DNA from 3 places in the Roseburia hominis A2-183 genome. Region 1 is predicted to be linked to each of the others. Evidence: riboswitches for the same ligand, from Rfam matches in the RefSeq annotation. Region 1 holds a riboswitch; each other region holds the start of a gene.
The links. Region 1 has a riboswitch for thiamine pyrophosphate ahead of thiD (bifunctional hydroxymethylpyrimidine kinase/phosphomethylpyrimidine kinase). Riboswitches for the same ligand answer to the same signal wherever they lie in the genome.
Positions count from the first base shown of each region.

Region 2: it holds a riboswitch for thiamine pyrophosphate, as region 1 does, so the genes downstream of both, thiT (energy-coupled thiamine transporter ThiT) here and thiD (bifunctional hydroxymethylpyrimidine kinase/phosphomethylpyrimidine kinase) in region 1, are expected to answer to the same signal.
Region 3: it holds a riboswitch for thiamine pyrophosphate, as region 1 does, so the genes downstream of both, thiC (phosphomethylpyrimidine synthase ThiC) here and thiD (bifunctional hydroxymethylpyrimidine kinase/phosphomethylpyrimidine kinase) in region 1, are expected to answer to the same signal.

Region 1 is NC_015977.1:2,917,637-2,922,286, reverse strand. Features, by position in the region: gene RHOM_RS13045 (DUF4300 family protein) at 1-499, shown strand, start outside; gene RHOM_RS13040 (MarR family transcriptional regulator) at 609-908, shown strand; gene RHOM_RS13035 (hypothetical protein) at 1,095-1,781, shown strand; TPP riboswitch at 1,933-2,037, shown strand; gene thiD (bifunctional hydroxymethylpyrimidine kinase/phosphomethylpyrimidine kinase) at 2,190-2,990, shown strand; gene cytX (putative hydroxymethylpyrimidine transporter CytX) at 2,987-4,183, shown strand; gene thiW (energy coupling factor transporter S component ThiW) at 4,187-4,650, shown strand, end outside.
Region 2 is NC_015977.1:3,043,418-3,048,067, reverse strand. Features, by position in the region: gene RHOM_RS13685 (PBP1A family penicillin-binding protein) at 1-2, shown strand, start outside; gene RHOM_RS13680 (ROK family glucokinase) at 132-1,070, shown strand; gene thiT (energy-coupled thiamine transporter ThiT) at 1,681-2,364, opposite strand; TPP riboswitch at 2,410-2,511, opposite strand; gene RHOM_RS13670 (methyl-accepting chemotaxis protein) at 2,550-3,524, opposite strand; gene RHOM_RS13665 (FIST signal transduction protein) at 3,551-4,606, opposite strand.
Region 3 is NC_015977.1:2,429,222-2,433,871, forward strand. Features, by position in the region: gene RHOM_RS16555 (PIN domain-containing protein) at 1-482, opposite strand, end outside; gene thiC (phosphomethylpyrimidine synthase ThiC) at 586-1,890, opposite strand; TPP riboswitch at 1,965-2,073, opposite strand; gene sigH (RNA polymerase sporulation sigma factor SigH) at 2,428-3,096, opposite strand; gene rlmB (23S rRNA (guanosine(2251)-2'-O)-methyltransferase RlmB) at 3,130-3,870, opposite strand; gene RHOM_RS10895 (Mini-ribonuclease 3) at 3,987-4,421, opposite strand; gene cysS (cysteine--tRNA ligase) at 4,440-4,650, opposite strand, start outside.

The sequences.
Region 1 (4,650 bases):
CAATTATACAGGCACATATTTAATGTTTGACACGGAAGCGATAGATAACGTGGACAGATATGAAATCATAAAAAAGAATAGGGATATGTTTACTACACTCTATGGCGAAAAGCGTGTAACAGAGGGCAACTCTCCGGAAACTGTGTTTTCCGACAGCTGGAAATATCATGGATTTCAAATAAATAGTGACAGGATATCTCTTCTTAGTATCGTGATATATGACCCGTATTCTGAGGTTGTTTTCGTAGGGCATACCGGCATACTGATAAAGTACAGTGACTATTATTTATTTGTAGAAAAGATCGCCTTTGAACAGCCCTATCAGGCGACAAAAGTGCATACTGTAGATGAATTGCTCAATATCATGTCATTAAGAGCGGAATACTTCGGAGAAGAGGGGGAAGCCGGACCATTTGTATATAATAATGGAGAATATATTGGAACGTTAAAGAAAAATATTGACATGGCAGAAAAAATACCCTATAATCGTTCTAAATAGAACGATTATAGGCGGGGTTGAGATGTATTTCTGGGATAAACATAAAACAATTACAGGATATTATGAACTGTTATCCGGCGAGGTATGCGACCGGTACGGGTTAACACAGATGGAATATGATATACTGATGTTTTTACATAACAATCCACAGCATAATACCGCAGCAGAGATTGTAAAGGTGAGGAAATCAACAAAATCCCATGTATCAACTTCACTGAAAAAATTGGAAAATGAAGGTCTGATTGAAAGAATACAAAGCGAAGATAATAAAAAGCATATTGAAATTGTTTTATTAGACAAGGCAGAGTTGATTGTGGAAGCCGGAATAAATGCACAAAAAAAAGTTCGCCAAAAATGTATTAAGCGGGTTGACAGAAGAAGAAATACATATGTGTATCAATGTATTTGATAAGATCTGTAACAATGCAGAAGAACATTTGAGAGACTACAGGGAGAATGCAAATGAGAACTAAATTTTGTGTAAAGAAAAAACATTACTGTTGATTGCAGGCATTGTCTGGATGATAGCAGGAGTTATTTTTACCAGAAATTATTTGTTTTACAGCCGATTGATGAAAAAGGGGCAGGACTAACGATGAAAGAAAACAATTACAAACCACAGATCCCAGATGTGATGGAAGCAATATTTGATGCAGCGTATTTGACTTTTGATCTGGTTGCTGCAATGCTTTTTTTCATATTTTCAAAGGGAAATATGTTATTTATTCTTTATGGAATATTAACATTGACACTTTGCGGAGGGGATGCTTTTCATCTGGTACCGAGAATTATCAGGGCAGTACGTGGAAGTAATGATAAAATAAAGCGGCAGCTGGGAATCGGACTGCAGGTATCGTCTGTTACAATGACAGTATTTTATATTATTTTGATGTATATCTGGAAGCTTACATTTCCGGAATTTAAAATACCGGTGGTAATTGAAGTTGTTGTATGGATATCAGCGGTTGTCAGAATTGTGATATGCCTGTTCCCGCAGAACAACTGGTGCACAGATGAAGGAAATATGAGATTATCTATTATCAGAAATACAGTTTTTGCAGTTACTGGTACAGGGATAATTATTTTATATTTAATTTCGGGAAATACCTATGGATATCATATGACAAGGATGGCTGCGGCTATTATTATTTCATTTGGCTGTTATCTTCCAGTAACGTTATTCAGTAAAACAAAACCAAAAGTAGGACTATTAATGATTCCGAAGACCTGTGCATATATGTGGATTATTGTAATGGGACTACAGATTTTGTCGGAATATTAAAAATGAGCTGGGAAATAGCAAAATATCTGATGTGGCTATGTAGCTGGATTTGTGATAATTTCAGAAAAGCACAGAACAAAAAGCTTGCATTTTGAAAACAGGCGTGTATAATAAAGCTGTTATAAAACAGACCATTACAGAAGTGATAAGGATAATGAAAACGGGGTGCTCGCACGGCGGGCTGAGAGTAAGCGGATGCTTTAACCCAGAACCTGATTTGGATAATGCCAACGTAGGGAGATAATAAGTCACAAGAGTTATTTGTGCAGGAATCTTTGCGTTGGGTTCCTGCACTTTTTTTGGCCGTTTGCGCCGATAAGGCAGCAGTAAGAAAAATGATATATCACAGCGGCAGATTGGGGGCACCACCTTAGGTCGCTATATAAAATTAATGCAGAGGAGGATTTTATGTACACAGCATTAACAATCGCTGGAAGTGATTCCAGTGGAGGCGCCGGCATCCAGGCAGATATTAAGACAATGACCGCCAACTGCGTATACGCGATGAGTGCGGTCACGGCTTTGACTGCCCAGAATACGACCGGCGTAACAGATATTATGGAAGTAACTCCCAAATTTTTGGCAGAGCAGCTGGACAGTATTTTTACGGATATTTATCCGGATGCAGTAAAGACCGGAATGGTCTCATCCAGTGAACTGATTGAGACGATTGCGGACAAACTGACAGAGTATCACGCAAAAAATATTGTGGTAGATCCTGTCATGGTGGCAACGAGTGGAGCAAGGCTTATCAGCGAGGATGCCATCGGCACATTGAAAAGTAAATTATTGCCCCTTGCAACTGTTATCACTCCGAATATCCCGGAAGCAGAAGTTCTTTCCGGAATGGAGATTAAAACAGAAGCAGATATGGAAAAAGCAGCAGAAATCATCTGTAACACCTTAGGCTGTGCAGTTTTATTAAAGGGAGGACATCAGTTAAACGATGCCAACGACCTTCTTTTCCAGAAAGAAAAAGAAACGGTATGGTTTCACGGGAAGAGAATTGACAACCCCAATACCCATGGAACAGGCTGCACGCTTTCTTCGGCGATTGCATCGAATCTTGCAAAGGGAAGGGACTTAGAAACTTCCGTCAGGTATGCCAAAAATTACATTTCCGGCGCACTTGCCGCCATGCTTGACCTTGGAAAAGGAAGCGGTCCCATGAACCATGCATTTGCAGTCGAAGGAGAGTACAAAGGATGAATAAAAAGAGAACTTCCGTTTTTTCAAACGGACTAATCTGGTTTGGCGCAGGCGTATCTCTGGCGGAAATACTGACAGGTACCTATTTTGCACCGCTCGGTATTGGAAAAGCAATGGCAGCAATCCTGCTTGGTCATCTGATCGGCGGTCTTATGATGTTTGCGGCAGGAATGATCGGAGCGAAAGAGCGCAAAAGCGCCATGGAAACTGTAAAAATGAGCTTCGGCGAGAAGGGAAGCCTTCTTTTTGCCGTATTAAATGTGTTGCAGCTTGTTGGATGGACGGCGATCATGATCTATGACGGCGCACTTGCAGCGGATGGTGTGTTACATATTGGAAACTGGGTGTGGGCGCTCGTCATTGGTGTTCTGATTATTGTCTGGATTTTCATTGGGCTGACCAATCTCGGCAGGCTAAATACGGTTGCCATGACAGCACTTTTTATTTTGTCACTGGTACTATTTAAAGAGATCTTTTTTAATTCAGATTTTGTGATGCTGATTACAGCAAGTGATGACACAATGACGTTTGGTGCGGCGGTAGAACTTGCGGTAGCAATGCCGCTTTCCTGGCTGCCGCTTATCAGCGATTATACAAGAGAAGCAGAAAAGCCGTTTGCAGCAACACTTGCCAGTGTGCTTGTCTACAGTCTGGTCAGCATTTTTATGTACATGATCGGCATGGGAGCGGCTATTTTTACCGGTGAATATGACATTGCACAGATTATGTTAAAAACCGGTTTTGGCGTTGTCGGACTTCTTATTATTGTATTTTCCACGGTTACAACCACCTTTCTGGATGCTTACTCCGCAGGAGTTTCCAGTGTTTCCATTTCTTCAAAGATTCAGGAAAAATGGGCGGCGATCGTTGTTACCGTGATCGGAACGGCTGCAGCGATTGTGTATCCCATGGATAACATTACAAACTTTTTATATCTGATCGGTTCTGTTTTTGCTCCGATGATCGCAGTACAGATCGCAGATTATTTCATTTTAAAGAAGGCAGATGCCGAAAAATCTGCTTTCCAGTGGCGTAATCTGGTGGTATGGCTTGCCGGTTTTATGATTTACCGCATATTGATGCAGGTAGATACACCGGTCGGAAATACACTGCCGGATATGGTGATCACAGTCATTCTCTGCCTGATTGTGGAAAAAGCTGCGGGGGCATCACACAACAGGAAAAGAGGATGAAAAATGAAGAAACTGAATTTAAAGAAATTGACGGTCACAGCAATCTTAGCAGCGGTAGCAGTGGTGGGAAGCTTGTTTTCCTTCCCGGTATTCGGTTCCAAATGCGCACCGGTACAGCATCTGGTAAATGTTTTATGCGCGGTTACCGTAGGACCATGGTGGGCGTTGGCACAGGCTTTTATTGCGTCGCTGATCCGTAATCTGCTGGGACTGGGAAGTCCGCTGGCATTCCCGGGAAGCATGTGCGGTGCATTGCTTGGCGGACTTCTTTATAAGTACGGGAAGAAACTTCCGTTTGCCTATCTCGGCGAGGTGGCAGGAACCGGAATCATTGGCGGAATGCTTTCTTATCCGGTGGCATATCTTGTCATGGGGAATAAAGCAGCGGCGCTATTTACGTTTGTTGTTCCGTTCCTGATTAGTACCTGCGGTGGAACACTCATTGCTATTATTATTACGCTGCCGCT
Region 2 (4,650 bases), 130 kb from region 1:
AAGAGAATACACCTTAACATTGACAGATAAGACTGGAAACGTTATCATAAGCATGGGTAAAGGCATCGGCAGAGTACATAACGGACAGAAAACGATGCAAGGATACAAATAGGGAACAGGAGAATGGAAGCATGAAAAAATATGCATTTGGAGTTGACGTAGGGGGAACGACCTGCAAGATCGGATTTTTTGAGACGGATGGAAAGCTCATTGACAAATGGGAGATCAAGACGAATAAGGAAAACGGCGGAGCATCGATTCTGTCGGATGTGGCTCAGGCGATTGAGGGAAAGCTGACAGAAAAGGGAATCTCCAGGAACGATGTGCAGGGAATCGGTGTCGGTGTGCCGGGACCGGTAAAAAATGACGGTGTGGTACACCGCTGCGTGAACGTCGGCTGGGGTGTTGTAAATGTAGAAAAAGAACTTGGAGATCTGACCGGACTGAAGGTGAAGGCAGGAAATGATGCAAACGTGGCGGCACTCGGCGAGATGTGGCAGGGTGCGGCAAAAGGCTGCAGAGATGTCATCATGGTAACGCTGGGAACCGGAGTCGGCGGCGGCATTATTGTCGACGGAAAAGTTGTAGCCGGATTTGACGGAGCCGGTGGCGAGATTGGTCATATTACAGTGAATGCACACGAGAAGGAGCAGTGTAACTGCGGACAGTACGGCTGTCTGGAGCAGTATGCGTCTGCAACCGGAGTTGTGCGTGTGGCGAAGCGTACCCTCGAGAAGGCATCCGAAGATACTGCGCTTAGAAAACATGCAGATCTGACCGCAAAGGACGTATTTGACGAAGCCAAAGCGGGTGATAAAGTGGCGCTTGAAGTTGTCGATGAGGTATGTGGCATTTTAGGAGCAGCACTTTCCAATATCGCATGTGTTGTGAATCCGGAGGTCATCGTAATCGGTGGAGGCGTCTCCAAAGCTGGTGATATTCTCACGGATGCAGTGAAGAAGCACTTTGTTGCCACTTCATTCCACGCATGCGCCAACACAAAGTTCGTACTTGCGGGACTCGGGAATGACGCCGGAATGTACGGCTGCGTAGAGATGCTCTTAGATTAAAAAGGGCTTTCGCCCGCGTGCATCGCACTATAAACGGGATACGTTTTATTATGGGAAGCAGAGACTATCACGTTCCAGATGCAACCGGAGGCGGCAATTCTAAGCGCAAAATCCGGTATTTCTAACCATGCCGCGTCGAACATCCTTGATCATCTGTGTTTTTCCAAGTTTGGAACATTCCACGTGGCGTGTCCACAAACCGCAGACAATTTAAGGACTTTTGTGTGTGCCCCTTGTTGGCACCACTGAACACAACATAACCGCGCGAAGCCGATGTCTGAGTTATCATCTGCCTTGTTTTCAATAGCAGATGATAACGAGTTTCGGTTCGCGCGGTTTTATATTGTCTGTGAAGCGGTGCCACTAGGGGCACCAGAAAGTCCGCTCATTGTCTGTGTTTTGTCGGACACGCCCCGGGGACTGTCCAAACGTGGAAAGACACAGAACTCGATGTTCGACGCGGCACGGAAGAAATCCTCGGATTTTGCTTCAAAGAATTGCCGCCTCTGGTTGCATTCTGGAACTTCATATTCTCCAATATTCTTATAATAAAACGTATCCCGTTTTAAAGTGCAAAGCGCGGGGGCGGCAGTCCTTTTTATAGCGCTGCCTACGCTTCCACGGCGCGTTTGCGGACTTCCGCAAGTGCATGTGATACCGGTGGAATGCAGATGATAATCAAGGTGATGATTGCCTCCGGAACAAGGTAGGATGCCTGATAGCCGGCAGAATATGCCAGCGGGCTCATGCCTTCCGGGGCGTATGCTGCGAAAAATACAACGCCGGAGATCGTTGCAAATACAAAACGTCCGATAACGCCAACGATATATCCGATCTGAAGTCCCCACTTTTTCTTATTGAAGAAGCCGGCAAGACCCAGAGCACCGAATGCCAGCGGGTAGTCCAAGAGCATCTGCGGGATTGTGTAGAAAATCGGCTCCAGTACGAACTGCACCAGGCCGTAAGCCACTGCGGTCATAATGCCGACATACGGACCATACCAGTAAGCGATCAGAACGATGAAAAGCATGGACAGCAGAGTGACGGAACCACCCATTGGCATGTCGAACAGCTTGATCATCGAACACACAACGGCCAGCGCGATCGCAACAGCAGAGTAGACGAGCTGCTTTGTGGTCAGTGCGGACTTGTGCGTGGCGTTCTTGTGGCGCACGATAGCGGCAACAATCAGAAGAAGGGCGATGACTGCGATGACGATTGCAATACCGACGGTAGTCAGATGGACGGAACCGTCACCCCAGCCGCCTTCCGGTGTAGCAAAAAAGTTATTCATAAAAAAATCCTCCTTGGTGAATATGTAGCCAGGAGGATTTGTCTGCGTTATTGCAAAAAGCTTCCTTACGCCGGTATTATCCGGTTCAAGTAATAAGGGTCAATGAACGATCATCTCTCAGCAGAATCTGCACCCCTAGCGTTTTCATATTCGATATTATTATAACGAACTTTACTATAACGATTCTATTTGGAATTGTCAAGTACGATTGTGTTCTTCTCCAGTTCTTCTGTGAGCGGCGCAATCTGTGTGAGCAGATTGGTCATGTCCTCGAAGAGGGAACTCTTGGTGGTTCCGAGATCATTGGCGTGATTGATATGCTCCATAACAGCGTCAAACTGCCGTTCCTCAAGGCTGAAGGACTGGCTGACTTCGTCCAGCTTCTGCTCTGCGGCGGACATGGCGGTTGTAATCTGCTGGTGTACAGTGTCCGCACCGCCGGCAGCGGTTGTGATCTGATCGAACACTTCATACGTGGAATCAACATTTTCCATACTCTGGTTCAAGGCGTCCTGCGAGGTGGAAATACTGGTATTCAGGTTGGCGGTGCCCTGCTCGACGTCGCCGATGCTGATATCTACCGTGCTGACAAGACTCTTGATCTCACTCGCAAGATTTTTGACCTCCTCGGCAACGACCGCAAAGCCTTTTCCCTGCTCTCCGGCGCGGGCAGCCTCAATCGAAGCATTCAGGGCAAGCATGTTTGTCTGGTTGGCAATTGAGATGATCTGTGCCATGCAGTCCTTGATCTTCTGAACGGAAACCTGGAAATCGGAAAAGGTGTTCTGCATTTCCAAAAAGCGCTCCTGCACTTCTTTGGAGCTGTCTTTCAATCCGTCAACACGCTGCTGTGCAAGACCGACAGAGCTGGCAATGTCAGATTTGACGGAAGCAAATTCACCGGAAGCCCTGTCCACATCGCCGAACAGCTCATGAAAGGAATCCAGCTTTTCGCGGAGCGCGGCATTTTCGTCCAGAACGAGCTGGAATGCCTGTGTGATGGACTGCAGTTCATCTAAAGAGTGCACTTCGCTGGTGGAGAGCTGCTTCTGGTAATCTAACAGGCAGTCCGCAATATGCGTAACAGGATGAAGATCTAAGCGGCTGGTGGACGTGGCTGGTGCAGCAGCTGCATTCTTTGGTGTTTTTAATGAAAACATGGAAATCCTCCTCTTTCTATCACAGATTATTCAAATACGACACAGGTCATGGTCTGGTTGACGAACTGCTGATTATAATGTTCTCCGAATCCGATCAGACCGGCGTGATCACCGAGTGTGGACATGGTTTTCAGATAATCTTCCATATGGTGTTCCTGTGAGAACAGAAGGTAACGGAAAACACAGTTGATGGAGAAAACGCCGGAAATATGGTTGAAATCGCGGCGGATGCGCTGCAGCGTCTCATCCAGAATCTCGTTGTAATCCTGTTCTTCCAGAAGAACGAGCACATCGGAATCATTGACCTGTCTGTAACAGCAGAGACCATTCCCGGATACTTCCTTTAAGGAAATAATACAGATGTCCTGTCCGTTCATTTTGCCGAGCGGATTGTGGAAAGTCTGGTTGATGATATTGCTCTCGCTGATATGTAAGGCATCCATATAAGCCTGCTTGGAAGATTTGCCGTTTAACTCGCCGACATAGTATCTGCTGCGGTCGGTATTGGAAGCGATGAAGCGGTAGCCTGGCATCGGTTTGTAGAGATTCTCCTTGTAGACAGCAACTTTTCCTCCGTTGTTTTTCACAAAAGCGTAGACATCGGCGTCTTCATAGATCGTTCCGTTGACAGAGACTTTTCCGCTATCCCCGGTGCCGCCGACAAGCGGAATTCCCACCTTGCCGAGAATGCTGTGGATCGTGGTCAGCACACAGGCGTCATTTCCGGTACACAGGTCAATACAGACGGTATCTTTCGAACTTGCGTGGACATTTTTTAAATCCTGTTCCATGCGTTCGATGTATTTGACGGGCATGGTGGATGCCTGCTCCAAAACGTTGGCAACAGCGGTGACATTGTCATAAAAAGCAACCAGACCGACTCCCTTTTCGACGACCCTGGTACTGTAACTCATGCCGATACAGCCAATGCTCGGGACTCCCGGGAAAAGGGATTCCAGTTCTGTAACGTGTGCCTCAAACTGGTCTGCGTTGGACATCAGGATAAGAAGTCCCGGAGCGTGAACGCCCTGTGCAGCTTCTTTTAAGTTTCCTGTCTGGCTCATTCCAAAATATTGTTTCATCAGCGAACTCCTCCCACATCTTATTACGAATATTGTAAGCAATT
Region 3 (4,650 bases), 490 kb from region 1:
TGTTCAGTCTCCCGAACCTGCTCTGCTTCCACTTCCGGGCCAGCCGCTCTGGTCTGTTCCTGTTCCGGCTCTACTGCTGCCCCGGATTCCTTTGCCACGCGCTGCTTTTTCTCTGTCAGCATTCTGTGGCATTCCTTTCCGCTTAAACGGCTCACAGGCATTTTCCGTGTTGACCAGTAGCGCACCGCAGCGTCAAATCCCGTATCATTTGATACAATAACATACTCCCTGTCCGCGTTCTGGCTCAGGCGATAGCCAAGTTCCGATACCAGCTGGAAATCCAGCGCATTGCTTCCCTCAAAACACTTAATAAAGTCTGCTTCCTTTTCCGTCTCCTTGAGCATCCTCACATTTTCGTAATTCATATGCGGGCTCTTTGTCGTATAAAATACAAGAACCTCGTCATCTTCCTGCGAGGATACCAGAAGCGGCACCCATATATCTCCTACATTCTCACTGTCAACCAAATAAATTTTTCCCATTCATTCTCCTGCTGACAGAATCCTTTTTTATTATACCACATTCCGCTTTTATACTGCAATGTTGTTTTTCCGCTGACGCTTCTTCACTTTCCCGTGTTCTGTTTTATAAAATATCGATGTACTCACCCGCAAGCGCCTTGTTCATGCTGCGCACCGCACAGAATTTTCCGCACATGGAACAGGTGTCCTCGTGCTCCGGTTTGCGGTCCTCGCGGATTTGTTTTGCGGTCTCGGGATCAATCGCACATTCCCACTGTGCATCCCAGTCCAGCACACGGCGTGCGTCTGCCATCTTGTCGTCAATCTCTCTTGCACCCCGCACGCCCTTGGCAATGTCTGCCGCATGCGCCGCAATTTTCGATGCAATGATACCCTGCTTGACATCCTCCACATTCGGAAGCGCCAGATGCTCCGCCGGTGTCACATAGCACAAAAATGCAGCTCCATTCTGCGCGGCGATCGCTCCTCCGATCGCGGAAGTGATATGGTCGTACCCCGGGGCAATGTCCGTTACAAGCGGTCCCAGTACATAAAACGGTGCTCCCATGCAGATCGTCTGCTGAATCTTCATATTCGCTGCAATCTGATCCATCGGCATGTGCCCCGGTCCCTCTACCATGACCTGCACATCTCTTGCCCAGGCGCGCTTTGTAAGCTCGCCCAGCCGCACCAGTTCCTCAATCTGACACACATCGGACGCATCCGCCAGACAGCCCGGTCTGCAGGCATCGCCCAGAGAGATCGTCACATCATGCTCCCGGCAGATCTCAAGAATCTCATCGTAATACTCGTAAAACGGATTCTCCTCTCCGGTCATACACATCCACGCAAACACCAGCGAACCGCCTCTGGATACAATATTCATTTTTCTCTTGTGCTTCCTGATCTGCTCGATCGTCTTGCGCGTGATTCCGCAGTGCAGCGTCACAAAATCCACGCCATCCTCGGCATGCAGGCGTACCACATCAATAAAATCCTTTGCGGTCAGTGTCGCAAGATCCCTCTGATAGTGAATTACAGAATCATATACCGGCACGGTTCCGATCATAGCCGGACATTCCGCCGTCAGTTTTCTCCGAAACGGAATGGTGTTCCCGTGCGAGGAGAGATCCATGATCGCATGCGCTCCCATGTCAACTGCCGCCATCACTTTTTCCATCTCCACGTCATAATCCTTACAGTCTCTGGAGATTCCGAGATTTACATTGATCTTCGTCCGCAGCATCGAGCCGACACCCTCCGGGTCAATGCATTTGTGATGCCTGTTCGCGCAGATGACCACCTTTCCCTCCGCAACGAGCGGCATCAGCTCCTCTGTGGTCATGCGCTCCTTCGCCGCAACCTTCTTTAACTCCTCTGTCACAATTCCCTTGCGTGCTGCTTCCATCTGTGTTGCATACTGTTCCATATTTTTCTGCTCCATTTCTGCAGAGGGTGTACGAAAAAATCCGGCGTCGCAGTGACGCCGGATTCCACAAACTATCTGATCCATCATTCGCTCCCTACGACAGTATTAACTGACAGGTTCCAAGAGTCAGGTTTTAACCTTCTCAACCGTTTACGCATGCGCACAGTCCCTCTGCGATATATTCTTTTTCCTCTAACACCTTATCTCAATTCTATGCTTCTGTCAATCTCCCTTTCCTCAGAACTGCTCTTTTCCATAACAAAAAAAGAACAGCCATCACTGGCTGCCCTTTTAGGAGAAGGTATTTTTACTATGGGGTATAGCAAAAACTATATATAATGTATTGGGGGGTTTTTACGGTTATTATAGTACCATGACTGCGCAAAGAAGTGTGCACAAACTTCACAAAACTTCTGTTCCATTTCTATACATTTTGTACAGTACCTTAGGACTAGTATTTTTATTTCCGCAAAATTTTGCACAACCGGTTGTTCATTTCCCGCTCTTTTTTGCAAAATGCCATTTTTTGCCTTCCCTCTATCTCTGCCGGATCTTTCCCTTGATACGCGAGAGCGCATTGTCGATTGTCTTGGGACTTTTTCCGAGTTCCTCCGCTATCTGGCGGTAATTTTTTCCTTCCAGATATGCGTCTAAAACCTGGCGCTCGAGCGCGCTTAACTGTTCCCGCAGCTGCTCCCAGAAAGCGGTAAAATTCTCCTGCTCAATCACCAGCTGTTCCGGATCGTCCATCTGGTCGGTGAGAAGCGTCTCCGCCAGAGATTTCCCTTCCTCCGTGGTCTGGGAATAAAAGGACACGTAAGTATTCAGAGGTACATGTTTTTTCCGGTTGGATGCCTCCACCGCACTGTAGAGCTGTCTGTTGATGCACAATTCCGCAAAATGGAAAAAGGATGTCTCCCTGTCGGACCGGTAATCCCGGATTGCCTTAAACAGTCCGATCATCCCCTCCTGAATCAGGTCATCCGTATCTCCGCCAATCAAAAACATCGCATTTGCCTTGCGAAGCACCAACGGCTTGTACTTTTCCAGGATATAATCCATGATCCGCTCGTCGCCTTCGCGCAGTTTCTGGATGAGTTCTTCATCCGCCAGCTTCTGATATTCGTCCACGTCTTCCTCCGTCTTCCCTCTCTGCCCTGCTATGCCGCCCAAACGTTCCGCGCACGGCTGTATTTTCCGCAGCATAAAAATCTGTCCGCCTATGCCTGCTCTGTCATCTTACATCATCCGCTGTCTGACGATCTCATAGGCAAGCACACCGGCTGCTACGGAAGCATTCAGAGAATCAATGTCACCCTTCATCGGAATGGAAGCCACATAATCACAGTTTTCGCGCACCAGCTTGCTGACACCCTCACCCTCGCTTCCGATTACAAGACCGATCGGTCCCTTCAGATCCAGGTCATACATCTGCGTGCCGCCCATATCCGCGCAGACAAACCAGATGCCCTGCTCCTTTAACTCCTTGATCGTCGCCGTGAGATTCGTCACCTTGGCAACCGGCGTATAGTTCAGCGCGCCGGCGGACGTCTTTGCCACAGTCGCGGTCAGTCCCACCGCCCTGCGCTTTGGAATAATGACCCCGTGTGCTCCGCAGAGATTCGCGGTACGGATGATCGCCCCGAGATTGTGCGGGTCCTCAATATTATCCAGCAGAAAAAGGAACGGCGGCTCTCCCTTTTCTCTTGCGATCTCCAGAATGTCATCCACTTCCGCATATTCATATGCTGCCGCCACCGCGATCACGCCCTGGTGCTTCTTCGTCTCCGAGAGCTGATCCAGACGCTCTTTTTCCACAAAATGGATAATGGTATCGTGCTTTTTTGCTTCTCTTACGATCGTGCGCACCGGTCCGTCCTGACATCCGTCCAGCACAAAAAGCTTGTCGATTGTCTTGCCGGAACGAAACGCCTCAAGCACCGCATTGCGTCCCTCTATTTTTAATTCCTCGTATCCCATGTATTCTCCTTTTCTTTCTGCTTCCGGCAGGCGCTTTCTGCTGCCTGCAGCATCCTCTGCCACCGGCAGACGCTCTATGCTTTCGCCCTCTGATTCCTCTTCCCGCGGCAGACGTTCTATAACTTCAAATGCAGCCCGTCCACACCGGTCTTCACCAGTTCCACCAGACGCTCAAACTCATCCTGCAAGTACAGCCATCCCATCAGCGTCTCAAACCCGGTGGCCTTGCGGTAGTCGGACATCGTCGCATTCTTTGCCATCGTCGGCGACTTGGCATTTCTGCCGCGCCGGTAAATGTCCGCTTCCTCCTCTGTCAGAAGCGGCAGAAGCACCTCCATCATCTCGGCCTGCGTGTGCGCCTTGACAATCTGGCTGGTCCGTTTGTGCAGTTCTCCCGCTCTGGTATTCCCTTTTCCCACGACAACAGAACGGATGACGAGATCATAGATCCCGTCACCGATATAAGCCAGTGTCAGCGGTGAGTAGGTGCGGATATCGACTTCCGCAATCCCGAACTGTTCCTTAATATAAGAATCGATTCCTCTTCCCATACCAGCTTCCTCTCCGACTCACGCTTTATGCCAGATCACACCCTCGCGTGTGTCCTTTAACACAATTCCTTTTGCCAGAAGATCATCCCGGATCGCGTCCGCCTTTGCAAAATCCTTCTCTTTCTTGGCAGCTTTGCGCTCCTCAATCTTCTCTAAAATATATGCCTCAAGCTCTGCATCCACCTCTGTGTCTTCCGCCGGATTCTCCACCTTCGCCGTCGTCAGGTTC